3 regions of the Ensifer sp. ENS10 genome follow, and region 3 is predicted to be linked to each of the others. Evidence: riboswitches for the same ligand, from Rfam matches in the RefSeq annotation. Region 3 holds a riboswitch; each other region holds the start of a gene.
What was found. Region 3 has a riboswitch for cobalamin ahead of IB265_RS11520 (CbtB-domain containing protein). Riboswitches for the same ligand answer to the same signal wherever they lie in the genome.
Positions count from the first base shown of each region.

Region 1 (9,556 bases), 500 kb from region 3:
AGCGCAAAGGCAATCTGTTTCGGCCCATCGGTGCTCAAGCCGCGCACGAATTGCGGGCCGACACCGTAGCCGACGGCGAACAGGAAGATCAGGAACAAGGTGGACTTCAGATCACCGGAAACCTGGATGCCCAGCTGCCCGATGAGAACACCCGCCAGAAGCGTAGCGGTGACGTTTCCGAGATTGAACCCCGCGACCTTGATGGGCCCGATCAGGAAACCGATGCCGAGGGCGAGGAAGACGGCGACCGGCGGATAGGTCCGAAGCGTCTCGACGAAGAAGTCAATTGGATTCACTGCCATCCCCTGTAGAAAGTTGCGTTGCCATCACTTCATTTCGGGACTTGCGCGGCTAAGTTGATTTTATCGGTGGCTTGTCGATGCCCAATCCTAGCTTTGGCAATTGTCGCTTCGGCTGCTGATTTTCTCAACGGCCTTGGGGTTACGTGAGCGTAACGTACGTTAAATTTCTGGCTTTTGCGGCCAGTGGGGGCTGATGAGCGCTGCGCGGCATCGGTCCGAAAGCGTCGGGTCGGGCGGTCGTGCGAAGGCAAGTTCGGGAGGGCGGCGGCGCGCCGGTCCCGATGAAGGCACACGGTCCCACTACGGCGGATTTCGCCGGCTATTCAACTCTGGCATTGTATTTCTATGTTATCGCATAACGGATGGACATGACGAAACGCCGCATGTCGATGGACCCGGAGCACATGCCCCCGCAGTTGCTTCATCCGCGCGCCGCGAAGCTTGAAGTGACGGGGGCGCTCATCCGTTCGTTTCACGAGCAAGGCCGGCAATTGCGGCCAGTCTTGCGCTCCGCTTCAGATGGCGACGCCTTCGAGTGCTATGATCCGTGTCCTGGCACAGCGCTCACGGATCGCCTTCAGGCGCTGATAGTCCGGCGATTGGTACCAGGAGAGCAAGGCTTGCATGTCCGGGAACTCAAGGATGACGAGCCGGTGCGGTTCCCAGTCGCCTTCAAGCACCCGGGTTGCGCCACCGCGGCCGAGATAACGCCCGCCATAGCGGGCCTCCGTCGCCGGCACCTCTCTTTTGTATTCCTCGAAGGTCGCTGCATCGGTGATATCGACATCGGCGATCAAATAGGCAGCCATGGCAGAGCTCCTTTCCCGACAAGCCAAGGAGCAAGGATACGCCGGTCGTCGCCGTCAGGCGAGACTCTCGCCCGCGGCGGCCGGCAGGGTGACTTAGGATCATTTCCTTGTTGATTGTTGTTATGTTATTTTATAACAGTCGGTACATGACGAAACGCGGCATGTTGATAGATCCCGGCCGCCCAACCCCATCGGTTGTATCCGCTGCCGATTCATGCGAGGAAGAGCGCGATGGTGCTGCGTCCGCGACAATGCGGAAGCGGCTGAAAAGGGAACACGGAACGGACGACCCTGACGGGACCGAAACCGTGGCTGCCCCCGCAACTGTGAGCGGACAGCGCATTCACACCATGTCACTGGCCAAAGGCCGGGAAGACGTGGATGCGCCGCGACCCGCGAGCCAGGAGACCTGCCATCGAACCGATCAACCACAACGGACGGGGTGTTCCGATGGAAAAGAACTGGCTTTCGCGCGACGGTTTTCCGTCACCCTGCCGCTTCGCCATCTCTTGCCGTCAGTCCGGCGGAGAGAGAGAATGGCTGAGCCGACTTCAAGACAGCATAAGATAACGGTCTGCACCGATTGCCGCTTTACCGGCGGCCCCTGCATGCCGGGCGCCGAGCTGATAAAGCGGCTCAACCGCAGCATTGCCGCCCTCGGCGCGCCGCTCGATAGTGATTTCTCGATTGCCGGCACGGTCTGCATGGCGGCATGCACGCGCCCCTGCACCATCGCCTTCCAGGCGACGGGCAAGGCGACCTATCTCTTTGGCGACATTTCGCCGGAAGAGGACATCGACGATCTCGTCCGCTTTGCCGCCACCTATGTGGAGCGCGGCGACGGCATGACGCGGGCTGCCGAACGGCCGCGCGGACTGAAGGGCAAGACGCTCGCCCGCATCCCGGCGGCCATGCTCGTCTCCGAAGACGTTGCGGGCCATTTCCAATGAGTGCGACACGCATGCGCTCAAGCGCGTTTGGTGCGTCGGGGATGGACGCGTGGCGCTGCCGGGGTGGGATCAGACCATGACCTGCACCGCAACAGGAGCCGCCCTTCGCGTTAAGGGGCTTTGCTGGGGGCCGCGCCCGGGGTTGAAGCTGGTCGACGACATGGACTTCGCGATCGAGGCGGGCAGCCGGCTTGCGATCCTCGGGCCGAACGGGGCCGGCAAGACCTCGCTTCTGCGCTGCCTTTACCGGGCGGTGCAGCCGAATGCGGGCCGCATCGAGGTCGACGGCGTCGACCTCTGGTCGACCTCGGCGCGCGAAGCGGCGAAAACGATCGCCGTCGTGCTTCAGGAAATGCCCGGCGATTTTCCCTTCAGCGTGCGCGACGTGGTGATGATGGGCCGCATCCCGCGGCGGGAGGGGCTCAACGGCTGGACGGACACCGACCGTGAGCGCGTGCAGCACGCGCTCTCCCATCTCGATCTCGCCCATCTGGCCGGCCGCCAGTTCTCGACGCTCTCGGGCGGCGAGAAACAGCGGGTGCTGATTGCCCGGGCGCTTGCCCAGGAGCCGCGCATCATCATCCTCGATGAGCCGACCAACCATCTCGACATCCGCCACCAGCTCGAAATCCTCGAGCTCTTGCAGACGCTGAAGCTGACGATCGTATCGACGCTGCACGACATCAATCTCGCCGCCGAATTCGCGACTGACGTGGCGATCGTGACGGCGGGGCGGCTCACCGCCTTTGGCACACCCGACGCGGTGCTGAGCCCGCGGGCGCTGTCCTCCGCCTTCGGTGTCACCGCCACCGCCCACAGCACCGCCGTTGCCGGCACCGCCCGTTTCTCCTTTTCACTTCCTCGGGATCCATTTCATGAAGATCAACATTGCCTCCTCTGCCTTCCTGTTTCTCATCGCCACTGCTGTGCCGGCGCTCGCCTATCCGGTCACCGTCAAGAGCTGCAACCGCGAGGTGACCTTCGATGCCGCGCCGAAGCGGGCGATCGCCAACGACGTCAATCTGGTCGAGATGATGCTGGCGCTGAAACTGCAGGACCACATGGTCGGCTACACCGGCGTTTCCGGCTGGAAGACGCTGGATGAAAAGCTGCGCGAGGGCGTCAAGGAACTGCCGGAGCTTGCGGAGAAATATCCGACCAAGGAAGTGCTCCTCAACGCCGACGCCGATTTCTTCTTCGCCGGCTGGAACTACGGCATGAAGGTCGGCGGCGAGGTGACGCCCGAGACCTTGGCGCCGTTCAAGATCGGCGTCTACGAACTGACCGAATCCTGCATCCATGTCATGGCCAGGGAAAAGCCTACGATGGGCGACATGTTCGTCGATCTCCTCAACCTCGGCCGCATCTTCGGGGTCGAGGATCGCGCCGAGGCGCTGGTCGACGGCTACCGCCGCCAACTGGCCGCGATCACCGAGGCAAATGCCGGCCGCGAAAAGCCGACGCGCGTCTTCGTCTATGATTCCGGCGAAGAAAAGCCCTTCACATCCGGCCGCTTCGGCATCCCGACGGCGATGATCGAGGCGGCCGGTGGCGCCAACATCATGGACGACGTCGACAAGAGCTGGGTGGAGGTCTCCTGGGAGCCGGTGATCGATCGCAATCCGGAGGTCGTGGTGATCGTCAACTACGGCGAGGTGAAGGCCGAGGACAAGATTGCCTTCATGAAGAACAATCCGGCCTTCGCCAATATCGATGCGGTGAAAAACGACCGCTTCGTGGTCCTCGATTATGTCGAGGCGACGCCGGGGCCGCGCAACATCGACGCCATTGCCCGGCTCGCCGAGGTCTTTCACGGCGAAGGCCTGTAACCGATGCTGGCTGAGGATACGTCGCCTGGTCCCGCTACCGTTTCGCGGGTTCTCTCCGTTCGGGCGATCCGCGGCGGGGTCGGGGTGTTCGCGGCGCTGCTTTTGCTTCTTCTGACTGTGACCGTGGGCGTGTCGCTCGGCTCGGCGCCGATCCCGGTAACCACCGTCTGGTCGATCGTCGCCAGCAAGCTCGCGCCCGGCAGCGTCGAGGCCTTCTGGTCGGCGGGGCGCGAAAGCATCGTCTGGGACGTGCGCCTGCCGCGGGTCATGCTGGCGGGGCTTGTCGGCGCCGGATTGGCGCTGACAGGCGCCGTGCTGCAATCGGTCACGCGCAATCCGCTTGCCGATCCGCATCTGCTCGGCGTCTCCTCGGGCGGCGCGCTCGGGGCGATCGTCGCACTGCTCCACACCGGAATGATCCTCGGTCTTCTCACGGTGCCGCTCTTTGCCTTTGGCGGCGCGCTGCTGGCAACCGTGCTGGTCGCTTTCGTTTCCCGCGCTCTAGGCACCAGTGCCGATCGCCTGGTGCTTGCCGGCGTCGCCGTCGCCTTCGTGCTGACGTCGATCGGCAATCTCATGATCTTCCTGGGGGATCCGCGGGCGACGCACACGGTGATCTTCTGGATGCTCGGCGGCCTTGGCCTGGCGCAATGGCCGCATCTCATCTATCCGGCGCTCGTGCTGTCAGTCTCGCTCGGCTGGCTGGTCGTCCGATCGCGGGAAATCAACGCGCTTGCCATGGGCGACGAGACGGCGATGACGCTCGGCATTCCCGTGCGCCGCTTCCGTCTGACGCTCTTCGTCGTCACCGCGCTCCTGACCGGGGTCATGGTGGCCTTTTCCGGAGCGATCGGCTTCGTCGGGCTGATGGTGCCGCATTTCGTGCGGCTCTTTGCCGGCAGCGACAATGTCCGGGTCATCCCGTTCTCGGCCTTCTTTGGCGCCTTGACGCTGATCATGGCCGACCTCGTGGCCCGCGTCATCATGGCGCCGGAGGACATGCCGATCGGCGTCGTTACCGGCATTGTCGGCGGCATCGCCTTTGTTGCCATCCTCACGCGGCGCGCGTAAGGCGTGCATCGACATTGGGCATGCATGGAAATGGGCCGGTCCGCGCCTATGTCTTAGCGCATGTCTCCTTGAATCGAACTCGATTTAAGGACAAAGACATGCAGAAAATCAAAGTGCTACAGCGACCATTGCGCGTCTGATAAGACGCGCGGCGCTGTAGCGCATGCATGGCTGCCCGATCAGGCCTCGAAAGGGGCAGGACCGGCAGAAGAGCGGTGCGAGGGAGCAAATGACGAACGAAGTTGAAATCTGCACGCCGGATGACGTTTTGAGCTTCTGGTTCGGCGAGCTCACCTATGACGACTGGTTCACGATGAGCGGCGAACTGGATAAGGCCTGCATTCGTCGTTTCCAGGCATCGCACCTGGCGCTTGCCCGCGGGGTCAGCGAGATCTGGCGCGCAACGCCGGAGAACCGGCTGGCGGCGATCATCCTGCTCGACCAGATGCCGCGCAACATGTATCGCGGCACGCCGCTTGCCTTCGCGACCGATTGCCTGGCACTGCACGAGGCGAAGCTTGCCGTCGGCATCGGTGCCGACATGGCGATCAAGCCGGAAGCGCGCGCCTTCGTCTATCTGCCGTTCGAGCATTCGGAAAACCTGACCGACCAGACCATGTCGGTGAAGCTTTTCACCGAACTCGGCGATGCCGACTATCTCGACTATGCCATCCGCCACCGCGAGGTGATCGAACAATTCGGCCGCTTCCCGCACCGAAATGCGCTCCTGGCCCGCGTCTCGACAGACGCCGAGCTTGCCTATCTGGCACAGCCCGGCGCCGGCTTCTGACGAAAAATCCGGCGCTGGAGCGCAATTGGCGGCGTCTTTTGCATCTTTCCGCCGTCTTTCGTATTCACACCGCATTGTGACGACCACTGACGCGATTCCGCACCATGGTCTCAACCTGCAAGGATCATGAAATTGCGTTCTGTCGGAAAATTGCCTGCCATTCTCGTCTGCCTGCTGGCGCTTGCCGCCGCCGGCCCGGTCATGGCGCAAGGCACGACGCAACCGGCACAAGGTACGACCCAGAGCGCAACTCAGCCAGAGCAGAAGGCGACGCCGGCTCAGCCGGCCCAGACCGCAACGCAACCAGCCGGCAAGGCGGCGGCACCCGCGCAGGATGGTGCGCAGCCCGCTGACAAAGGCGCGGCACCCGGCGGCGCGACACCCGGCGCTGCCACCCAGCCGGCCGCGACGGCGGTTCAGCCGGCGCAGACGGCAACCCCGCCGGCCGGCGAGGCGGTTCCGGAGGATGCCACGCCGCCGGCCCAGAGCCAGGCGGCCGATCAGCTTTCCAAGGCCGCCGAGGATCTCAAGCGGCTGACGGACCTCGTCGACAAGGCCAAGGACGACGACATCGTGCTTGCCGACCTCAAGGTTCAGGTCGACGCGCTCGCCAAGCAAATCATCGGCGTGTCGGTCTCGACCCGGCCGCGCCTCGACGAAATCAAGGGGCGGCTCACCGAACTCGGCGATCCGCCGGCCGAGGGACAGCCGCCCGAAGCCGACATCGTGACCGCAGAGCGCAAACGGCTGATGGTCGAGCGCGGCGCCATCAACGCGCTCACCGGCGAGGCCGAGGGTCTTTCGATCCAGGCGACGAAGCTTTCCAACACCATTACCGCGACAAGGCGCGCGCTGTTTTCCAACACGCTGCTGAAGAACACCGAAGTCTCGACCGGCATGTTCGACGACGCTCTGACGGCGACGGCGGACGAAACGCGCGTGCTCTCGCGCAGTGTCGGGAGCTGGCTGAGCTTTGCCTGGAACTACAAGCGCGTGCCGCTTTTGACGGCGCTGTTCCTGTCGCTGCTGGCGGCGCTCGTGTTCCTTGCCGGCAGCCGCAGGCTCTTTCGCCCGCTGATCCAGCATGACATTACCGATGAGGAGCCGAGCTACTTCCGCCGCCTGTCGGTCGCCTTCTGGTCCACGCTAATCCCGACGATCGCCTCGGCCGCCTTCGCGATTTCAAGCTTCCTGTTCCTGCGCGGCTTCAACGTGCTGCGCTCCGACATCGCACCGATCATTGCCATTACGCTGGGGGTGGCGGTGGTGGTGTTCTTCGTGACAAGGCTCGCCCAGGCGGTGTTGTCGCCGCGCGATGCGCGCTGGCGGCTCGTCAGGGTTTCCGATCGCGGCGCCAGGATGCTGATGATCGCGATCTTCGCCATGGCGCTGGTCAACGGTCTTGATTACCTGTTCGGCGGCGTCAGCGAGGCGCTCGGCTCGCCGGTGGTGCTGACCGTCGTCAAGAGCTACATCGCCTCGATCGTCATCGGCCTCATCATCATGGCGTCGGCCTGGATCAAGCCGACGCTCAGAAAGGACGAGTCCTTCGATGCCCATGGCCGCGCCTGGCCGCGGCTGGTGTCGTTCGCGCTGCTTGCGACCGGGGCCTTGCTGATCATTGCGGCCGTCTCCGGCTATGTCGGTCTCGCCCGCTTCATCGCCACGCAGATCATCATCACCGGCGCGATCCTGGTGACGATGTATATCGGCATTCTCACCGGCCGGGCCGTGGCCAAGCAGGGTGCGTTTGCCGAGACGGCGGCCGGGCGCTATCTCGAGCGCCGCTACAATCTGGAACAGGTGGCGCTCGACCAGATCGGTCTTGCCGCGGGCCTCAGCATCTATGCCCTGGTCGTGATGGTCTTCATCCCGCTGATCCTCTTGCAGTGGGGCTTCCAGGTCGCCGACATCGAGTCCTGGGCCTACCGGATGGTGACCGAGATCAGGATCGGCTCGATCACCATCTCGCTAGTCGGCATCCTCGCGGGCGTCCTGTTCTTCGCGCTCGGTTTTGCGGTCACCCGCTTCGTGCAGCGCTGGATCGACGGCAACATCATGGCGAGAAGCCGGGTCGATGCCGGCGTGCGCAACTCGATCCGCACCGGCATCGGCTATACCGGCGTCGGCCTTGCGTGCCTCATCGGCCTCTCGGCAGCGGGCATCGATCTCTCGAACCTCGCGCTCGTCGCCGGTGCTCTCTCGCTCGGCGTCGGTTTCGGTCTGCAGAACATCGTTTCGAATTTCGTCTCGGGCCTGATCCTGCTCGTCGAGCGGCCGTTCAAGGTGGGCGACTGGATCGTCAGTGGCACGACGGAAGGCTTCGTCAAGCGCATCTCGGTACGCGCGACCGAGATCGAAACCTTCCAGCATCAGTCGATCATGATGCCGAACTCGCTGCTGATCAACGCCTCGGTCGGCAACTGGACGCACCGCAACAAGCTCGGCCGCTCCGAAATCGCCGTCACCGTCACCTATGCCAGCGATCCGCGCCGGATCATGGAACTGCTGTCCGAGATCGCCGCCGCCCATCCGATGGTCTTGAAGAACCCTTCGCCGACCGTCGGTTTTACCGCCTTTGGCGACGAGCGCATGACCTTCGAGCTCCGGATTTACGTCGCCGACGTCTTGACCGGCGGCGGCGTGCGCAACGACCTGCGCGTGTCGATCTACGAGCGTTTCCGCGACGAGCGGATCGGCGAGCCGTTCCCGGTCAAGATCGAGGACGTGCCGGTCGAGGACCAGACCGGCATCGAAAGCCACCACCCGGAAGAGGTGGGCGAACCGAAGGGCGCCACCTCCGCCGAGGCAAGAGCGTCGGCCAAGGCGACGGCTTCAGGCAAACCGGCTGCTTCCGCAGCGCCGCTCAACGAGGAACGCGAGGCAGAAGAAACGGGCAGTCGCCGAACCGCCAGCCGCCGCGCAAACCCGAACCGCTGATAAACGGAGCGTTCAGCCGCTATTCAGCCGGCGTGCCATAAAAAGCATGCAATTCTTCTGGTGACCGATTACGTTGTCATCGGCTGAAGAGGTGGCCGGCGCAGCGTCGCGAAACCGACGGGGCGGCCGGCTCGGCGAGAGGGCGGCGCTTCGGGCGCCGATGGGCAATGAAGAAATCTGTGATTGCTTTGCTTTCCGGCGTACTGGTGGCCTACGTGCCTATGGCAGGCGCGGCCAGTGCCGCGACGGTCACGAACAAGGACAGCGAGACCGCCGTCCTGGTCGTCGTCGAGGGCGAAAGCCGCATGGAAGTGGCGATCGCCGCAGGCGCCACGGAGATGATCTGCCCGAGCGGCTGTTTCGTGACGGCGCCGAGCGGCGACCGCATCGGCCTGCAGGGCGACGAGAATGTCGAGATCGTCAACGGCAATGTCGTGGTGAAGTAACCGGAAACCAGCCACTGAAGGGCGCGGACTCTTCCGCGCCCCTAGAGCGCCGTGCGTTCAGACGAACGCGCAAAGGACGCTCTAGTACTTTGATCGTAGAGCATCTTTCCGCTTCAAGTGATTCCACTCGGACGCTCTATAGCGCCGCAGTTTCAGACGAACGCACAAAGACGCTCTGGCTCTTGAAGTCGAGAGCAGTTTTCCGCTCTCAATGTTTCCACTTGAGAGCGGAATGCATTGGCGCCCACAGCTAATCACGGCGCGCCAATCCCATTGGATGGCGAATGAACCGGCACTCCCGCCCGTCAATACGACGAGAGACGGGGTGGCCCCGGCGAATGCCTTTGCCATCCCATCGAAGCGCATTGACACGACCCATGCCCGGTAGCACGCTCGGCTGTTCGGCCGACGTTGCTCGC
Region 1 covers NZ_JACVAS010000002.1:437,775-447,330, reverse strand. The annotation lists gene aspT (aspartate-alanine antiporter) at 1-296, opposite strand, end outside; gene IB265_RS09100 (DUF1330 domain-containing protein) at 818-1,111, opposite strand; cobalamin riboswitch at 1,327-1,543, shown strand; gene IB265_RS09095 (DUF1636 domain-containing protein) at 1,648-2,061, shown strand; gene IB265_RS37720 (ABC transporter ATP-binding protein) at 2,222-3,166, shown strand; gene IB265_RS09085 (ABC transporter substrate-binding protein) at 3,093-3,890, shown strand; gene IB265_RS09080 (iron ABC transporter permease) at 3,894-4,961, shown strand; gene IB265_RS09075 (DUF924 family protein) at 5,191-5,751, shown strand; gene IB265_RS09070 (mechanosensitive ion channel domain-containing protein) at 5,878-8,691, shown strand; gene IB265_RS09065 (hypothetical protein) at 8,859-9,137, shown strand.
Region 1: it holds a riboswitch for cobalamin, as region 3 does, so the genes downstream of both, IB265_RS09095 (DUF1636 domain-containing protein) here and IB265_RS11520 (CbtB-domain containing protein) in region 3, are expected to answer to the same signal.

Region 2 (9,556 bases), 750 kb from region 3:
GAGCCGTTGCTCTACGCTGCCTATGCCCGGGTTCCCGGCCATTCCTCTCTGCCCGCCGGCCGACGCCTGATCGAACGGGGTGCCAGTCCCGATGCGCATTGGCTTGACGACGGTCAGTACCGCTTCACGGCGCTGACGGGCGTCTTCGGCGAAGGCGAGGCCGGCCCCGAGCGGCAGCCGCAACATCCGGATTGCGTCGCTTTCGCGCGGCTGCTGCTCGATGCCGGTGCCAGGGCGAATGACAGCCAGGCGCTGTACAACCGGATGTTCGAGCCGGACAACACGTGCCTCAAGCTTTTGCTCGACTATGGCCTTGGCGCCAACGATCGGAACAATTGGCTGGTTCGCAACGATGGCGGTTTCGTTGAAAACGGCGAACGCGTTTTCGACTACCAGCTCGCCTGGGCGCTCGAAAAACGCATGGGCGAGCGCGTGCGCCTGCTGGTCGAGCATGGTGCCGACGTCAATCGTCCCATCAAGGGCCGGACGCCCTATCAATGGGCAGAGCTCGGCGGTGATGCGGCGCTGGCTGCGTTTCTCGTTTCGCGCGGGGCAACGGAGGCACCGCTGGACGATGTTGACCGGCTGGCCCGGGCTATCTCAGAAATGAAGGCCGATGCGGCGAGGGCGCTCGTTAATGCGGATCCGACGCTGATCACACGCGCGCAGACCGCGCATCCGGCGCTTCTGCACGAGGCGGCGGGTGACGACAGGCGCGCCGAAGCCACGCTCATGTTGTCGCTCGGCTTCGACGTCAACCGCATGACATCGCGCACGCCGCTGCACGAGGCGGCACTGCACGGCAATGTTGATATGGCGAAGCTGTTGCTCGATCACGGTGCCAATTCAACGGCCCGTGATCCCTACCACCATGCGCCGCCGATCGGCTGGGCCGAGTACAACGGCAAGGCCGAGATGGTGCGCTTCCTGAAGGAGCAGCCGCTGGATATCTTCGCGGCCGCGGCCTTCGGCATGGTCGAATGGGTTGCCGAAATCCTCGATCGGGAGCCAGAGTTGCTCGAAACGCCGTTCGGAAGGTTCCGGGGGCGCGGCCGTCCGGAACCGCAACAGGATTGGATGACGCCACTGGCGTTCGCCGTGGTCAACGGGCAGCCGGCCGCTGTGCGGCTGCTTCTCGATCGAGGCGCAAACGCCGGCATACGTGACGGTGTCGCGGGCCCCTCGATACGAGATCTGGCGCGTGACAAGGGCAATGAGGAGGTCATCGCATTGCTGCGCCCGGCAGCCGTTCCGAAATAGAACGCTCCGTCCAAATGGGGAGCGCTGACATTGGTTTGCGCTCCCTGTAATCCGCCTGCGACTGCTGATTGCTGGCGGATTCAGCCGGTTGAAATCGTTAAGTATTTCAACACCAGCTTATTTAAGCCAAACTTTGATTTTGATCGCTACGGTGCTGCCCAAGTTGGCCGCCGTGGCTGCGTATCGCGCTTGGAGAGGCGCGAGAATGCGCGCGACAGCCGGCCGGACGAGGGGGCGATCGCATCATGGACAAGACTTTGCGGCTGGCGAAGCGGAGCAGAACGGTTTGGGCGATCCATGCCGCCTGCACCCTGGTCGCGGTTCTGATCATCGCGAGCCTCATTTTCGTTCTGGATCGGTCCGTCGCCGAGGCGGATCGCTTCGGCCTTTCGGCGGAGCGCCGGCTGGTGGCAAACGAACTGCGCCACCAGATGGATGCCGTCGTTCAGTTTCAGGCGCAGCTTTCCTTCTGGGACAAGACCTACGAAGAACTGGCCAAGGGGCACGTCAGCGACGCATTCGTTGCGGACGAGCTGTCGGGCTGGCTGTGGGAAGACTACGGCTTCTCCTGGCTGATCATGACGGGCGTGGATCACAACACGTCGACTGTGTTGAAGGACGGTGTTGCCGTGCCGAGCGAGACGGCCCGTGTCCCGCTCGAAGAGGTCGATGACCTGCTCGACGAGGCCAAACGCCGCTACGATAACGTGCTCAGAAACAACCCCGGCTCCTACGTGCTCGATGTCGTGACGCCCGACCCGCAATCGCTGATGCCGTCCGTACCCGGGATCCACGCCGTGGACTTGCGCGAGATCGACGGGCGCATGAGCGTCGCCGTGGTGCAGGCGGTCATCCCGGAAACGCTGGCCGTTCCAGCGGAGCGCCGGGCGCCGGTGCTCATGGTTTCGGTGCGACCGGTGACGGCCAAGATGACGCGAGAGATCGCGACGCGTTTGGGCGTCCGGGGTCTTGCTTTCGTGCCATTGACCGAGCGGCCGAAGGGCAGCGTCTACACATCGGTCGGCCGCTGTTCTGACGCCTCCTGTCTGGTGGCGGCTTGGATGCCGCAATCGCCTGGCGGGTTCGTGCGCGCCGAGTTGCTGCCGAGCGTCATCGTGATGGCAATCGTCGCAGCGCTGCTGATGGCGTTCGTTGCCTTCCGCTTCTCGACGCTCTTTGCCGCCTTGCAGCAGAGCGAGGCACTCAACCGGCACCTCGCCAAGCACGATCGGCTGACGGGGCTGCTGAATCGCAGCGGCTTCGACGACATGCTGGCGGCGGCGCTGTTGAAGGCAAAGACGCACCCGTTCACGCTCGTCTATGCCGACCTCGACGCGTTCAAGGCGGTCAACGACCGCTATGGTCATGCGGCCGGCGACGCTGTTCTTGTCGCTATGGCCGAGCGTTTCCGAAACCGCGCCGGACCCAAGGGTACTGTGGCACGGCTCGGCGGCGACGAGTTCGCAATCATCCTCGGCGATTGCAGCGAGGCCGAAGCCCGTGGGCTTGCGGCCGGTCTTGTCGCCGATGCGCAGACACCAGTTGGGTTCAACGGCCAGCTGCTGGTCGTCGGCGGCAGCGCCGGCATCGCCTTCGCGCCGCGCCATGGTTTGACCGCGCGTGCCTTGCTGCTGGCGGCAGATGAGGCGCTCTATCTTGCCAAGCGACGTGGCCGCAACCGCGTCGAGACCGCTGACGATACGGTGCTGCCGGGTGAAACCACCGGCGAGCAGCCAACCGCCGGGCCAAGCGGCCTGGGCGATTTTTCTACTCCGGTACGTTATAGGGCGTGATGACCACCACGGCCGAAAGCTGAGGGCCGACTGCGGCGGACGGCACGCGGCCGTAAAGCATGATGGTGCGGAAGGCCGTGCGCGCGTCGGTCTTCAGGTCGTGATGCAGGACGAAATGAATGCGCCGCGCGCGCAGCAGCGCCAGATTGTCATCGTCGAGATCATGGGCGATGTAGAGCGCGCAGTTGCGGTTGAGGCGATCGAAGGCTGCCAGCACCGAGCGGTTGCCGCCGCCGATCGAATAGGCGGCATTGATGTCGGGGTTGGCGGCGAGCGCTGCGTCCGCCAGCGCGCCGGTTTCGCTATCGCGACCATGCCCCTCGCTGATCTCGACGATCCTGATTGTCGGATAGTGCTGACGCAGCACTCGGCGGAAGCCGATCTCCCGCTCTTCCTCGCCGCGGAAGCGGCCGCTGGATAGCGTCACGAGGACCGTGGCCGCGGCACCTGCAAAGCGTTCGCCAATCAGATAGGCAGCCGTTTCTCCGGCCGCCCGGTTGTCGGCGCCCGCATAGGCGGTGCGCTGGGAGTTGGGAAGGTCGGTCACCAGCGTCACGACGGGAATACCGCCTGTCTCGAAGCGTGCGACGGCGCCGACGATCTCGGGCACATCCGGCGCCTTCAATACCAGCCCGTCGGTTCCGCGCAGGCGGATGCGGTCGAGCAGTTGCGCGATGTCCTGCGGGCGCATGGTCTCGGCGAAGTGAAAACGGCAGCGAAAGATCGTCGGCGCCAGCGTGATGGCCTCGCTTTCGAAGGCTCGCCGGACCGCATCGGTAAAGCGCTCCGGCGCCTCCATGACGATATCGATCGCGAACTTGCGGCCCTGAATGTCGAGCCCCGCCTGCTGCTTCTCCAGCTCCTCGATGGCCGCGCGAACCCTGGCGATGGTCTGGCGGCGAACGCCCGGGCGCTCGTTGAGCACGCGATCGACCGTCGCGGTACTGAGGCCGGCCTGAAAGGCAATGTCCTTGACCAGAAACGGATGGGCCATCGCCGCTGCTCTCCTGATGGATTTTTGATGGATTCTTGCTCTATATCATGTTTTGCCGCCGCCTATAGTCGTGTCCATCAAGATGTTCCGGAGGAGGAAACGGGATGAAGACCGACAACAGTGCGAGGCAGCGGATCGAGCGTGTCTGGCTCACCGAAGCGGCCTGCGATATCGAAGCGTTCCGCGCGGAAGTCGAGCGTCGGACCAACCTGGCCGACTATCCCTATGCTTCAAGCTGCGACCAGAACGTATTGATCTACAATAGCGTCGAGCTGATTGCCGCCTGCGGCAATGCAGAAACGCGGCGGGCGGTGCTTGCCGAAATCTGTGAGGCGCTGGCGACCGGCCCCGGTGTGGCGGTCTTCAAGCGCGCCTTTGCCGACACCGCCGCGGTGGATGTCGCGAGCACCGTCTTCGACGAGATCATCGAGGAGCAGCATCGCAGCAACAGCGGCGGCGGCGACCACTTCGCCAAGCCTGGCGCCAATGATCGCATCTGGAACTCGCTGGAAAAGCACTGCCTGAAGGCGCCGGCGAATTTTGCCGCCTACTACGGCAATGCCATCATTGCGCTTGTCAGCGAAGCCTGGCTTGGGCCGAATTACCAGATGACGGCGCAGGTGAACCGCGTCAATCCGGGCGGCGCGGCACAATCGGCGCACCGGGACTACCATCTCGGCTTCCAGACCGCCGCGGTGATCGAGCAGTACCCTCTCCATGTTCACAAGCTTTCGCCGGTGCTGACCCTGCAAGGGGCGGTCGCCCATTGCGACATGCCGCTTGAAAGCGGGCCGACCCTGTTTTTGCCCTATAGCCAGACCTATGTGCCGGGTTATCTGGCGCTCAATCGGCCGGAGTTCCGGGCCTATTTCGACGAGCATCATGTCCAGCTTCCGCTCGAGAAGGGCGATGTGGTCTTCTTCAATCCGGCGCTCTTCCACGCCGCCGGCAACAACCGCTCCACCGACATCCGCCGCGTGGCGAACCTGCTGCAGGTGTCCTCGGCCTTTGGCCGGGCGATGGAAACGGTCGATCGGCTGACGATGAGCGCGACGCTCTATCCGGCCTTGAAGGCGTTGCTGGCGAAGGGCAAGCTGACCGAAGCGGAAGCGGCCAATGCCATCGCGTCCTGCGCCGAGGGCTATTCCTTCCCAACCAATCTCGACCGCGATCCGCCGCTTGGCGGGCTGGCGCCGAAGACCCAGGCGCAGTTGATGCGCGAGGCACTGGCCGCAGGAACGAGCGAGCAGGATTTTCAGTCGGCACTCGACGCGCAGGCGAAGCGCAAGCTGAGCTGACGGGTCAGTCTCACAATTGACAGGCTCCCGGTGCGTTTCGCTCGGGAGCCGTAGCTGTTTCACACGATCATCTGCGAGGGAGGAACTCGATGAACGGACAGATGCAAGGCAAGATCGCCATCGTCACCGGCGGCACGCAAGGGCTGGGCGCAACGATCGCCGGTCTATTCGCCGAACGCGGTGCGGCGGGTATCGTCATTTGTGGACGCAATACCGCCAAGGGAAAGGCGAAGGCCGAAGAAATCGGCAAGGCAAGCGGCGCGAAAGTGGTCTATGTCGAGGCCGATCTTGAAAAGGTGGACGACGCGCGCAAGGTCGTTGCCGCCTGCGATGCGGAATTCGGTCGGGTCGATGCGCTGGTCAATGCCGCCGCCATCACCGATCGCGGCACGATCCTGGACACGACACCGGAACTCTTCGACCGGATGTTCGCCATCAATGTGCGGGCGCCGTTCTTCCTGATGCAGGAGACGGTGAAGGTGATGCGGCGCGAGCGAACGGAAGGCACCATCGTCAATATCGGCTCGATGTCGGCAATGGCCGGGCAGCCCTTCATTGCGGCCTATTGCTCGTCGAAAGGCGCTCTGGAGACGCTGACCAAGAACACTGCCTATGCGCTTCTGCGCAACCGCATCCGCGTCAACGGCCTGAATATCGGCTGGATGGCTTCCGAAGGCGAGGACCGCATCCAGCGCGAATTTCACGGCGCTGCCGCGGATTGGCTCGAAAAGGCGGCCGCCAGCCAACCCTTCGGCAGGCTCGTCGATCCGGCCGAGGTGGCGCGAGCCTGCGCCTACCTGTCTTCGGCGGAATCCGGGCTGATGACCGGATCGGTGATCTGCTTCGACCAATCGGTCTGGGGCGGCTATGACGGTTCGCCCCATCCGGTGGCGCCGCTCTAGATCACGAAGATTTTGGGTCGGATCGATCCAAAATCATAAACGTGATCGGTCCTTAGAAGTTAGAGCGGAATGCGGGCGGAAAACTGCGTGCACTTTTCCTCATCCCGCTCTGACGGGCGCTTGTCTTTCGCTGGTGGCTGTGCCCTTATGACGCCGTCAGGTGCCCGCGCAAGCGGGAGAATCGGGAATCCGGTGTCATTCCGGAACGTGCCCAACGCTGTGACGGGGACGGTCGCCTCTACAAGTGCCTTGAATTGATTCAAGGTTTTGCCACTGGATCTTAAATCGATCTGGGAAGGTGAGGCGACCGGTTGAACCGAAGTCAGAAGACCGGCCTGGCGAGATAGACCGAACCCCGCGCGGACGGCGGGAGGTTTTCGCATTGTTGGGGATCGAACGATGCTGACTGAACCGAAGGGCGGCCTTGCGGCTGCCGGTGCCTTCTCGCTGGATGAGCGGGAGGCTGTCTACCGCGCTATCGAAACACGCCGCGACGTGCGCGACGAATTCTTGGCAGAGCCTCTTCCCGACGATCTGGTGAAACGCCTGCTTACGGCGGCGCACAGTGCACCGTCGGTTGGCTTCATGCAGCCCTGGAATTTCGTACTGGTGCGGGGGGCAGAAACGCGCGAGCGCGTCTGGCAGGCGTTTCGCCGCGCCAATGATGAGGCGGCGCTGATGTTCGAGGCAGAGCAGCAGACCAAATACCGCTCGCTGAAACTCGAAGGCATTCGCAAGGCACCGCTCAGCATTTGCGTCACCTGTGACCGCACGCGCGGCGGCGCCGTCGTTCTCGGCCGCACGCACAATCCGCAGATGGATGTCTATTCGACGGTTTGCGCCGTGCAAAACCTGTGGCTTGCGGCCCGCGCCGAAGGAGTTGGCGTCGGCTGGGTCAGCATCTTTCACGAGGCCGAGATCAAGGCGATCCTCGGCATTCCCGATCATATCGAGATCGTCGCCTGGCTCTGCCTCGGTTATGTCGATCGCCTTTACCAGCAGCCCGAACTGGCGGTGAAGGGATGGCGGCAACGCCTGCCGCTGGAAGAGCTGGTGTTTGAGGAAGGCTGGGGGAACTGCGGCGAGAGTTCCTAAAACCCGTCTCGCAAAAGTGCGCAGCGGTTTTGCGATAACGACGTGCGAAGTATCAAAAACTTAAAGTGCAATGAGCGAATCTAAAAGATCGCGACGGGCTTTAAGGCGGCGCCAGGATCAGTTCTGGACCGGTTGATAGGCCGGTCCCTTCGGGTGCTTCAGGTCGATCGAGGTTTCTTCCTGCGGCAGGAAGGTCGGGCCGACGACGCGCACCTTGCTCTTGGACGGGTCGTAGGGCCGCTCCTCGGCCGGCGCCTTGGCGGTCGTGGTGTCCGCCGGTTTCTTGGTTTCGATCACGACGATGGACGACTGATCGTCGCCGATCTTGGTGCCGGTCGTCTTCGGCGAGGTTGCGGCAGTCTGCGGTATCTGGCAGCCGCACATGCCAGGCTTGCTGATGCCGCGGGTGCGATAGGCAAACGCATTGGGCATTTCGGTATAGGGTAGCCCGGTCACGGCCGAGACCATCTGTTCGCTCTCTTCCGTGTTGATATCGTGGAAGTAGAGTTCCGTTTCGGCGCCAGGGCAGCGCGCCCGGCAGGCCTGTTCGTCACGCGGGAAGTCGGCCGGCGTCGCATCCGAGGAGATCGGGAAGAAGGCGCCGTCGCAGGTGCGCACGCACATGGTCCTGAGCGTTCCGCGGTAATAGCCATCCTGCGGCGCATAACTGTCTTCGTTATGCCCGAGCATCGGCCCGTAGGCGTCCTCAGGTGGCAGGTCGGCAATGATGTTGCGGTGCGTTTCGGGCTCTTCGGGCTCGACGCTGGCGAACTCCTCGCTGTCGCTGTAGCAGCCGTTGATTTCAAGCGCGGCAAGGATGCGGCGGCGGCTGTCTTCGCTGCCGCCGGCGACGATCTGCTCGCGCTCCGACTTCAGCATGCGCAGATTGTCTTCCATCTCGGCGATGAGGCTGTCGAGCTCCCCGCAGCTGTCGGGGTCGCCGCCATCGAAGGTGACGACGCTGCCGCCACCGCAGCCCGCGCGGCGGCGGTCGTTCTTCGCCCGGCGCAGCTCGATATTCTGTCGTGAGATGGCGCTGGCATAGTCCCGGGCATCCGCAGTGGTGGCGACCATGTCGGGCAGTTGCGCAAGCCGGGTATTCAGCCGGTCGCACACGGTCGATGCCAGCGAAGGATCGGCACCGACCAGGGCCAGCGGCACAAGCACCACAGCGACGTGTTTCAAGCGCGGGAACACGGGCGAAGTCTCTTCCTGATGCCGCATGATGCCGGCCTTCTGATATGGGCGGCTGCCAGCGGCAATTCCTGTTTCACCTCCATCATAGAGCTTGTCGGTGATCGTGCAACGACAAGCGGCGGTTTGCGTTAACGGCTCCGGCCGGCGATGGCATTCAAGCGGCGCGGGCGGTTTCGAGCGACATCGGGCGTTCGAGAACGGTGCCTTCGATGGCGGCAATGGCCTTCATGCGCTGAAGCAGGTCGTTAGTCACTTCCCAGGCGACGGCAACGGCGAAGACCGAGCCGATGCGATGGGGTTCGGCAATGCGCTCGCCCGGGCATCCCATGCGGCGGAACATGCGCTCCAGGAACACGTCGGTGACCGTGACGATGTGGCTGATGCCGGAGGCGAGACCGAGTTCGCCGACACCGCACATCAACTCGGCGGCGGCGATCGTCACCTGATTGGAGGCGCGGTCCTGCGAAATCTCAGGCTCAATGCAGAAGCGGCTCGATTCCCACACCGAGGCGCTGCGGATTTCCGGATTGTCGCCGAGCAGGATCGGGAAGGTATCGTCCAACATGTTGGGACCGAGCGTCGGCAGCAGCCTCAGCGAGCCACGCAGCCGGCCGTCGGGAGCGTAGGACAGCACATAGAGCGGGTTCGCCGTGTCGTAGTTGTCGATTTCCCATGCGCCGTCCGTCTGAACGTCCCATTTCAGGAAATCGTGGAAGACCCGCTTGCGCAGCCGGAACATGTCGTCGACGGCCTGCGGGTGCTGTGCTCGGGTCTTTCCGTTCAGGATCCTGATCATCTTTTTCTCCATCCTTGTCTTGGGATGGGCGGATGCTGTCAGGCTGGCGGCGGTCGCGTAACTGTCGGTAGTGACAGTTTAAATCAGCGATATTTCCCACTAGATTTCGAGGGGTTTTGGGAGGGCATTGGCGCGAGCTGCGTCAAACGGTGGGGATCAGCGCATGGCGGACGGCCTGGGCGACCGCTTGCGTGTTGGAGACGACATTCAGCTTGCGCCTC
Region 2 covers NZ_JACVAS010000002.1:193,638-203,193, reverse strand. The annotation lists gene IB265_RS07915 (ankyrin repeat domain-containing protein) at 1-1,260, shown strand, start outside; gene IB265_RS07910 (GGDEF domain-containing protein) at 1,506-3,053, shown strand; gene IB265_RS07905 (LacI family DNA-binding transcriptional regulator) at 3,028-4,047, opposite strand; gene IB265_RS07900 (phytanoyl-CoA dioxygenase family protein) at 4,152-5,345, shown strand; gene IB265_RS07895 (SDR family oxidoreductase) at 5,435-6,247, shown strand; cobalamin riboswitch at 6,389-6,601, shown strand; gene bluB (5,6-dimethylbenzimidazole synthase) at 6,647-7,342, shown strand; gene IB265_RS07885 (DUF2865 domain-containing protein) at 7,460-8,566, opposite strand; gene IB265_RS07880 (acyl-homoserine-lactone synthase) at 8,694-9,335, opposite strand; gene IB265_RS07875 (LuxR C-terminal-related transcriptional regulator) at 9,478-9,556, opposite strand, start outside.
Region 2: it holds a riboswitch for cobalamin, as region 3 does, so the genes downstream of both, bluB (5,6-dimethylbenzimidazole synthase) here and IB265_RS11520 (CbtB-domain containing protein) in region 3, are expected to answer to the same signal.

Region 3 (9,556 bases):
ACGAGATGGAGGACCCCGACGGTCGCTATCCCTGGGCGCGCCCAGACAAGGAAGGCTACAAGAAGGCGTTTCGTTATTTCGTCGGCAAATGCCGGGAGCTGGCGCCGGAAGCGCGGTTCGTCTGGTCGCCGAAGGGCCATCGCAATCTCGCCGGTTATTATCCGGGTGACGATGTCGTCGATGTCGTCGGGATCCCCGTCTGGGGCCTGCAGAAGATGGATGTCGACTATTGGGGGCGTGAGCGTCGCTTCGGCGAGGCGCTGAACGAAAAATACCAGCGCGTCGCGGGCTTCGGCAAACCGGTCATGATCGCCGAACTTGGCGTTTCGGGCTCGGCGGACTACAGGCGCGCCTGGTACAAGGAAATCCTCGACCAACAGACCTATCGCCGGGCCTTTCCGCTCCTGACCACCGTCGTGTTCTTCAACGACAAGGAGCCTTACAAATGGCCGCTTGGCTATGGCTCGCCGGACTGGCGTCTCGACAAGGAAGCACTGAAGGCGCTTGCCGACCGTCAGACGAAGGAAGCGGCCGAACTCGCCGACTGATCGTCTCTTTCGTCAAAGGTGAAGCCGCGCTTGTTCCGCGCGCCCTTGGGGGGGCGATGCGCCGATCGTCCTTCGGCGCATCGTGAGAGACCCGATCTACGGACCTTGGGGACTTCCACGTCAGGCCAGAAGCAGGCCCGATTCGCGGGCAGCGGCAGCAAAGCAGCGGCTGGCCCGGTCCGTACTCGTCAATCCATCCAGCGCGTCCAGGCAGCGCCTGAGAGCCGCGCGGTATTCCCGTCCGCGACGTCCCGGCCATTGCCGCAGCAACTCGACGGCTTCGAAGACCGTTCTGACGACGGTCTGCCGTTTTGCAGATAACCGGAGGGGGATGGGAGTGGCGAAGAACTTCTCGCTCATTTGCTTTCCTCGTTCTCAGTCTTTTTCGAGCGCGAGGCCAACGCTGTGGCGCGGGAATGGTTCCGCCGGATCAGCGACTTTTTTCGGCCCGTGAACTTTTCGTGATTCCTGAAGTCTGAGGGCGGGCCCTAAAGCTCGAGTGCTGCCTTGAGGTCGGTCGATTTGTGGACGCGCAGGTCGAGATCGGCTTCGATATGGTCGATATGGTGGACCATCAGTTTGGCTGCGGTATCGACGTCGCCGCGTTCCAGCGCGTTGACGATCTCGTCGTGTTCGTTGTGGCCGCAGCTCGAAACGGTCGACTGGCCGTAAAGCGCGATCACCAGCGAGGAGCGGGCAATGAGTTCGTCCATGAAGCGGCGAAGAATGGCGTTGCGGCTGAGATCGGCGAGCGCCAGGTGAAAATCGCCTGATGCCTTGATCTCGGCGCGGCGGGCCGAGTGGCCGCGCTGTTCGGTGAGCTGCCGTTCGGCCGCCAGCATGCGCCGGAGCTCGGCGAGCTCGGCCTTGCCGATATGGGGCGCCGCGGCACGAACGACGCCGGGTTCGATCAGCCGGCGGGTCGCGAAGATCTGGCGGGCTTCGTCGATCGAGGGATGGGCGACAAAGGCGCCGCGGTTCTTCTCGACGCTGACGAGCCCTTCATAGGAGAGCGCCTGCAGGGCGGCGCGCACCAGCGTGCGGCTGACATTGAAGAGTTCGCCGACATCGCTTTCGGAAAGCTTGGTGCCGGGGGCGAGCCGCCGCTCGACGATCGCATCGCGCAACGTGTCGCGGATATGCTGACTGCCAGTGTCGGCGGCGGTGTCTGTGGCCATGTCGGCCAGTGGAGGCGTGGTGGTCAAGGACATGAATCGATCCGCGAAATAACGGCTCATCTTATCGCCGGGCGAAGCGAAGGGAAACGACAATCTGACGCGCATGGGTTGCGCGCCGACAACTGCATGTTTCCTTAAATCGTACCCGATTTAAGGACGAAACATGCAGCGTTTCAAAGTGCTAGGGCGACCATTGCGCGTCTGATAAGACGCGCGGCGCTGTAGGGGCGGCGAGGGGCTATTTGTCGAGTTCGGGATAGACGCGGTCGAGGAAGCCGGGCCTGAGCTTCTCGCCGATCAGGCAGTCGGATGCCGGAAGGGCATCGGCCAGGCGGACGGTGGGCGGCGGCGGCAGGCCGCTGACCTCGAGCACCAGCTTCTGGCGAATTGCGATCGAAAAATCCTCCGGCTCGTGCACCGGCAGCACGAAGGACCCGGGACCGCCGATGACGCATTCGGCGTAATACTGGTCGAGCGGGCCGGTCGAGACCGAGGGGCGGATGAGGATCGCAAGCCCGTTGATGGTGATGCCGCGGGCGACTGCCGTCTCGCGGGCGGGAATGACCGGCGGGCCGATATTGTTCGGGCCGTCGCCGGAAACGTCGATGACCCGGCGTATGCCGTTGAAGGCGTTCGAATCGATCAGCACCGTACCGTAGGTGATCGCGTTCGAGATCGACGTGCCGCGCCGGGTGCCGACCGGTCGCGCCTCGATCAGCTTGGCAAAGGCATCGGCGTCGGCGGCGGTTGAGATCACTTGCCAGGCGACGACGGAGGATTCGTTAACCGTTCCGGCCCATTCGAAATAGCCGATGGCGATCTTGCCCAGTTGCCCGCTTGCGACCGCATCGAGGAAATCGCGGTGCCGGAGCGCCTCCACGTAACCGGCGCGCTGGATGCGCGCCTCGTCCAGATCCATCGAGCCGGACATGTCGACGGCCAGGATCAGTTCGACATCGACATCCGTCGACGCGGCGGTCGATGGGCTCGGGCCACCACTCAATGAGAGGATCAACGCCAACACGCTCAACATCGCTTCAACCAGTCATTGCGCGCGGTCAGATTAGAAGAATGTAACACAGGATTGGATTTCGGCGACTATTTGGGTGTAGCTGGCCTTCAACAAAGAGTGATTTGCCGGCGTTAGCCCAAAAGGACGTATGACGGGGGCCAGGGGCCGGAAGGGCGGAATGCTGAAACAGACGGAAAATGCCGAGCTATTTCAAACCGATGGCCTGCAGAAGGCGGCGTTCGGATACTTCCTCGATCACGCCGATCCGGCCACCGGATTGATCGCGGACACGTCGCTGCCGGGCGCGCCGTCGAGTATTGCGGCGACCGGTTTCGGCCTTTCCTGTTATCCCATCGGCGTCGAGCGCGGGTGGATTTCGCGCCGCGAGGCGATCGGGCGGGTGTTGACCACGCTGCGCTTCCTGGCCGAGAGCCCGCAGTCGCGCGACCAGCGGGCGAGCGGCTATCGCGGCTTCTACTATCACTTTCTCGATATGCGGACCGGCGAGCGCACCTGGAGCAGCGAGCTCTCGACCGTCGATACGGCGCTGCTGATCGCCGGATGCCTGACCACCTCCGCTTATTTCTCCGGCGAGGACACGGGGGAATGCGAGATCCGCACGCTCGCCGAAAGGCTCTATGCTCGCGTGGATTGGCGCTGGGCGTTGAACCGCAGTGACACACTGACGATGGGCTGGCGCCCGCCCGGCCGGTTCCTGAAGCATCGCTGGCGCGGGTACAGCGAGGCGCTGCTGCTCTATGTGCTGGCGCTCGGGGCGCCCGATCATGCGATCGAGCCGGAGCACTACGCCGCCTTTACGGAGGGTTACGACTGGATCGCGGCTGACGGCGGGCCCCATCTCCATGCGGCGCCGCTGTTCATCCACCTGTTCCCGCAGGCCTGGCTTGACCTTCGCGGTCTCGGCGATCGGCCGATGCGCGAAAGGGGGACGGATTACTTCGAGAATACCCGGCGCGCCATCGCGCTGCAGCGCGACCATGCGTGGCGAAATCCCGGTGGCTTCGCCGGCTATGGCGAACGCCTCTGGGGGATCAGTGCCTGCCATGCGCCACGCGGCCGGCTGCGCCTCAAGGACGGACGCTGGCAGCGGCTTTTGGGCTACGTCAACCGCGGCGCACCCTTCGGTCCGGATGACGGCACGCTCGTGCCCTGGGCTGCAGCGGCCTGTCTGCCTTTCGATCCGGATGCGTCCCTATCGGCCCTCGGCCATGTCGCGGCCGGCTATCCCGGGCTTCTGAAGGAAGGGCGCTTTCCGGGCGGGTTCAATCCGAGCCTTGCAGGCGAGGGGCCTGCGGGTTGGATCGACGAGCGTGTCGTCGGCCTTGACCAGGGGCTCGTCGTGATGATGATCGAGAATTGGCGGAGCGGCTTCGTCTGGGAGCTGACACGCAGCCTGCCGGCGATCCGGCGCGGTCTTGAGCGCGCGGGATATGAGGGCGGCTGGCTGGCGACGGAGACGGCATGAATTCGAGAAATCACCAGCGGATGGCGCGGACGGTCGAGGGATATCCGCCGCAGGCGCTGGCAGTGGTCGAGCGGTTGCACGCGCAGTTCCCCGACGCCGGTGTCTCGCTCGGGCCGGCGGACAGTGCCTTCAGCGCACCGGCCGCCTTCTGGGCCGCTGGTGGGACCGGGATCGAGCAGAGCCTTGCCTATCAGGACTTTTTCGCAATCGGCATGACGGACCGGATTCGGGCGGCACATCTGATCGCCTTCTACAGCCGCCAGCTGAGTGTGGTTCTCGGCGCGCTCTATCTTGGCGCGGGTCTTCAGGCGCAGATCGCCGGGCTTCGCTTCGAAGAGTGGACCCGCCTTCACCATGATCGGGAAGTTGCCGGCAAGCGTTATCATTTCCGCCTCGGTGTGGCGGAAGGGCCGCAGCATGCCGAAGGCATCAGCGCTTTCGAGCGCGGCTTCACGGCCCATCTGGCGCCGGTCATCGCGGTCCTGAAAAAGCGCACCGGGCTTTCTTCCGGGGCGCAGTGGCGGCTGGCAGCGGATTCCCTTGCCGGAGCGTTCCTGGAGATCGGTCGCGCGATCGGTGACGAGGCGCGCGGCATGGCCGAGGCGCTTGCGATCGTCAAGCGGCGGGGCTCGCGGTTGTTCTCGGAAGAGCTCTGCTACGAGGAGATCTCCGCGGTCGATCCGGCAAGCGGCGCGCAACTGTCGCGCCAATATCGGATCCGTTGCGGCTGTTGCCTCTACTTCCAAACGGAGGGTGGCAGCTTCTGCGATACCTGCGTCCTGCTGGAGCCGGACGATCGCCGCGCGCGGCTGGCCGCGCATCTCATGCAAAACGGCGGGGCCTGAACCCCGCCGTCGTTTGTTCAGGTGCCCATGGGGGGGCGTGATCGGCCGGATCAGTTTGCTCTCGCGAAACGCTCGTTGATGAAGCCGGAGACGACGCCAAGCACGATCCAGAAGGCGAGCGTGGTGGCGAGTGCGGCAACCGCAAACTCGGCGCCGAGCACGGCCGGAACGTTGCTCGTAATATCGACCGGCTGCGGCGCGCCGTAGACGTGCGGCGCGGCGATCAACGCGAGGCCGACGACCTTGGACACGATTTCTTCGCGCAGGACGACGAGATAGAGACCGACTGCGGAGAGGGCGACGGTCGCCAGCCACCAGGTTTGGCGGTCGCCGAGTTCGGCGGCCGGGAAACCCGGCAGTTCCGGCGGCAGGCCGATTGCCGGCAGCATGTGCACGGCAAGCCAGCCGCAGGCGCCCCAGAGCGCGCCGTTCCTAAGCGTGATCGGGTAGCCGATCACCAGGCTGACGCCGGCCAGGAGCAGGCCGAAGCCGGAGCCGGTGACGAGGTTGGCAATGAGTGTGCCGGAGAACCGGCTCATACCGAACATGATGCCGCCTTCCTCGTGTTCGCCCTCATGCGCATAGGCTGGCGTGATCGGCGACAGGGCATCGAGCATGGCGGAAAGCGGTGAGACCGCCTTCAGCGACGAATGCTGGTCATGGCCCTCGGCGGCGGGTTGCGTCGTTCCAGGCTGTGCAGCGGGCTGTTCGGTTGCGGCCGGAGCCTCGCCTTCGAATTCCTCCGCATGCAGGATCAGCGGGGTTACCCGAAATTCCTGGGCGCCGGTCATGAAGACACCGGCAATCAGTCCAGCCACGATCGCGGCCAGAAGCGTTCTGACAATCATCTTGAAGTCCCTCGATAACGGCAAAAGCCACGCGCTGCGGCGTGGTTTGCAAGCCTTCCCGTTCTGCCATGCGGATGGCCGTTGCGCGCCGGACGAAACCGGCATGCACAAACACCGACATCCGGCACAGGCCGGATGCGTTCATGTCCGCAGACACTTCGATGCGGAACGTGAGTTACGTTCCGGAACATCGTCTTAGTGGCAGGGGAAGCCGTAGGAGTGGCGGGTGTCGTGCGCGGTGTCGTGCAGCACGGCCGAATTGGCAAGGCCGGCACCGAAGACGAGGAATGCGCCGATGAAAAGCGCGATGACGCCAGCGGTCAGACGATCGCTGAGGGAGAGCGGAATGCTCGAAACAGTAGACGTAGCCATGACAACCTCCGTGATGGCATCGGGAAATTCCCGGTGTGGGCCCTATGCCCGTATCGAGTGGCAGGTTTCCTGGCTCACGGCGCTGGGCGGGAAGCCCTGGATCAGCCTCGCCTTCCCAGATCGACCACCCTCTCGTGGTCTCTTCCAGTGGCTTCTTCCGGATCGCTCCGGAATGGCAGATCGACGTCGCTCTACAGTCGCGGGGTCGGCCGTGATGTGAATGCCCAGCATGGGTCCATCCGTCACGTTCCCGTTTACTCCCGAAACACGTTCGTGTCCCGGGAACCAATCGATCTCTGATGATTAGGATCGCACCCCTAATATGTCAATTGGACTTGCGCCGCCGCCCGGTCCATCCGCGACAAAATCGCGGATGATCATGCGTTTATAGGCCTCGACGATGCGGTCGCCCTCGGCGCGATCGACCGACACCGCAAGCCGCATGGTGCAATCGCCGAGATGCATGATCAGGAAAGCGGCACTGTCGATGGTTTCGCGCGGGGTTTCGGGCACAAGCCGGGCCCAGACATCGGCAAGCAGTTTTCCGCCGGCGCGGCTTTGCAGAAGATCGATCTCGCGCAGCGCCTTGTCGGCCTGCATTGCCGACCAGATGTCGCGCATGACGGGCTCGGCCAGAAACATGTCGTAGTAGATGTCGAACAGCACGCAGAAGGCGTCGCGCAGTTCTGCGAGCGATGTGACCTTGGCAAGCTCGGCCGCGATGCACTCGTTGCACATGGCATTGTAGCGCTCGGCCAGCGTGCGCACGATCGCCGCCTTGTCGGGGAAGTACTGGTAGAGCGATCCGATCGAAATTCCAGCCTTTTCAGCAACTTCGCTCATGCGCATGGCGTCGCTGCCCTTTTCCTGAATGAGCGCCGTCGCGCAGGCTAGGATCTGTTCGACGCGCTCGCGGCTGCGTTTCTGGCTGGGTGTCCGGCGCAGGGCGGTTTCGTCTTCGGCGGGAACCGCGGATGGGCTTGTTTCTGAAATCATGAGTGATGCTCACATTTTGGCTTGACTCTTAAAATACGAGGATTTATCACATTTGCAAATGTGAGAGATGCTCATGTTTGTTGATGAACCTTAGGAGGAAACGATGTCTCAGAAAGTCACACTGGTTTTGGGCGGTACCGGCAAGACGGGGCGGCGGGTGGCTGAGCGCCTTCAAGAGCGGGGTGTTGCGGTGCGCATCGGCGCCCGCTCGGCATCACCGTCCTTTGACTGGACGGACGAGGCGACCTGGGCGCCTGTGCTCGAAAATGTCGATCGCATCTATGTCTGCTACCAGCCCGATCTGGCGGTGCCCGGCTCTGTTGAGACCATCCGCAAGTTCGCAAGCCTTGCCGTGGGCGCCGGCATCAGGCGGCTGGTGCTCTTGTCGGGGCGCGGCGAGGACGAGGCGGAAGCGGCCGAGCGCGAATTGCAGGCCTCCGGCGCTGACTGGACGATCGTTCGGGGGAGCTGGTTCTTCGAAAACTTCAACGAAGGCTTCCTGGCCGAGGGGGTCTCAAGCGGTTCGGTCTTCCTGCCCGTGGATACAGTCACCGAGCCTTTCGTCAGCTGCGACGACATCGCTGACGTCGCGGTTGAAGCGCTTCTCGACGATGATCATGTCGGCAAGGTCTATTCTCTGACCGGCCCGCGGCTGATGACCTTTGCTGAAGCCGTGGCCGAGATCGCTGCCGCGGCCAAACGCCCGATCTCCTATCAGGCCGTGCCGGTTGGCGACTTCGCCGCGCAATTGCAGGCTGACGGTGTGCCTGATGACTATGTCGAACTCATCCGCTATCTCTTCACCTCGGTGCTCGACGGGCGCAATTCGAGTGTGACGTCTGACGTCGAGCGCGTGCTTGGGCGGCGGCCGCGCGACTTTGCAACCTACGCCCGCGAGACCGCAGCAACTGGTGTCTGGAGTATTGCCGCATGATCCCGCTGATCCCCGCTCTGGCGTTTGCCGCCGCGATCGGTTCCGGCCTGATGGCCGGGTTGTTCTTCATCTTTTCGGTCTGCATCATGCAAGCCTTGTCGCGGCTGCCGCCGGAGCAGGGGATCGCCGCGATGAACGCCATCAACGTCGTCATCCAGAACCCGATCTTCCTCAGCGCCTTCATGGGCACGGCGCTGCTTGGCCTGGCGCTGATTGTCGTCGCGTTCATTTCGGGCGGCGAGGGCCGATGGCTGCTGGCCGCGGGCGGCCTGGTCTATGTCGTCGGCGTGCTTCTGGTGACGATCGTCTTCAACGTGCCGATGAACGACGCGCTTGCGGCCGCTGCACCCGGGCAGGCCGCGACCGATCTGTGGCTTGGGCGCTATCTCACCGATTGGGTCTGGTGGAACCACGTGCGCACCTTCGCCTCGATCGGTTCGCTGGCGCTCTTCATCCTCGGTTTCGCCCGCACGTGACAAAAAGCACCGGCAAGGCGGTCAATCCTTGCCGGTGCACCCTTCTGAGGTCTCGTCACCTCGGGCGGTCAGCGCTTGGGGATGCGCGCGTCGTACTGCTGTTCAAGCTCAGCAAACTTGCTCCAGAAGGCTGCAGGCTGCTCTCCTTCCAAAAGGTCGCGCAACAGGTCGAGATGCACGTGCCAGCCGGCGGAGAAGCTCGTCATGATGCCGCGGTTGGCGATCCGGGTATGGGTGACGATCAGCAGCACCTTGTCGCCGCGCGGGCTGAGTTCGAAGCGGACCTCGGAGGGCGTATCCGTGCCTTCGTCCCAGCTCACATGAGGATTTTGACGTCAAGATCGATCATCAATACATAGCGTTCTTTCTCCCATTTCTTGCAAACCCGTGGTCTGAGCCAGCATGCATGAGCCGGCGCGCATCCGTCGCCGGATCCAACTCACATTCGGTCGCCGTTATGTTCGACAGCACCACTATCCCGCTTGCGTAGCGGCAAGGCTCAGGAGAACGGAACCATTCTATAGGGCGGCATTTTAAGCCAAACTGCGACGAGGTTCGTTCACCGGATCCACCAGGATTGATCAGCCCTGGTGGATTTCTGGATTCGCTAAGGGCCGCCGTTAGGCGGTCTTCATCACAACGCCTTCAATGGTGACGCCTGCGGTAACGTATCTCCAAAGTGCGATCAGCAGTTTGCGCGCTAGTGCGACGATCGCGGTTTTCTTCAAACGTCCACCATTTGACTGGACCCGATCCACAAACCAGCGGCTGAGCACCGATCCCGGCTGGTTGCGCAGCCATAACCAGGCCAGCTGAATCATTGTCGTGCGCAATCGGGGATTGCCTGTTTTGGAAATGCCT
Region 3 covers NZ_JACVAS010000002.1:941,580-951,135, reverse strand. The annotation lists gene IB265_RS11555 (glycoside hydrolase family 26 protein) at 1-548, shown strand, start outside; gene IB265_RS11550 (DUF982 domain-containing protein) at 669-908, opposite strand; gene IB265_RS11545 (GntR family transcriptional regulator) at 1,037-1,759, opposite strand; gene IB265_RS11540 (DUF1194 domain-containing protein) at 1,965-2,759, opposite strand; gene IB265_RS11535 (glucoamylase family protein) at 2,917-4,224, shown strand; gene IB265_RS11530 ((2Fe-2S)-binding protein) at 4,221-5,069, shown strand; gene IB265_RS11525 (CbtA family protein) at 5,120-5,917, opposite strand; gene IB265_RS11520 (CbtB-domain containing protein) at 6,113-6,289, opposite strand; cobalamin riboswitch at 6,331-6,594, opposite strand; gene IB265_RS11515 (TetR/AcrR family transcriptional regulator) at 6,593-7,285, opposite strand; gene IB265_RS11510 (NAD(P)H-binding protein) at 7,389-8,219, shown strand; gene IB265_RS11505 (DUF1772 domain-containing protein) at 8,216-8,695, shown strand; gene IB265_RS11500 (SRPBCC domain-containing protein) at 8,764-9,015, opposite strand; gene IB265_RS11495 (IS110 family transposase) at 9,316-9,556, opposite strand, start outside.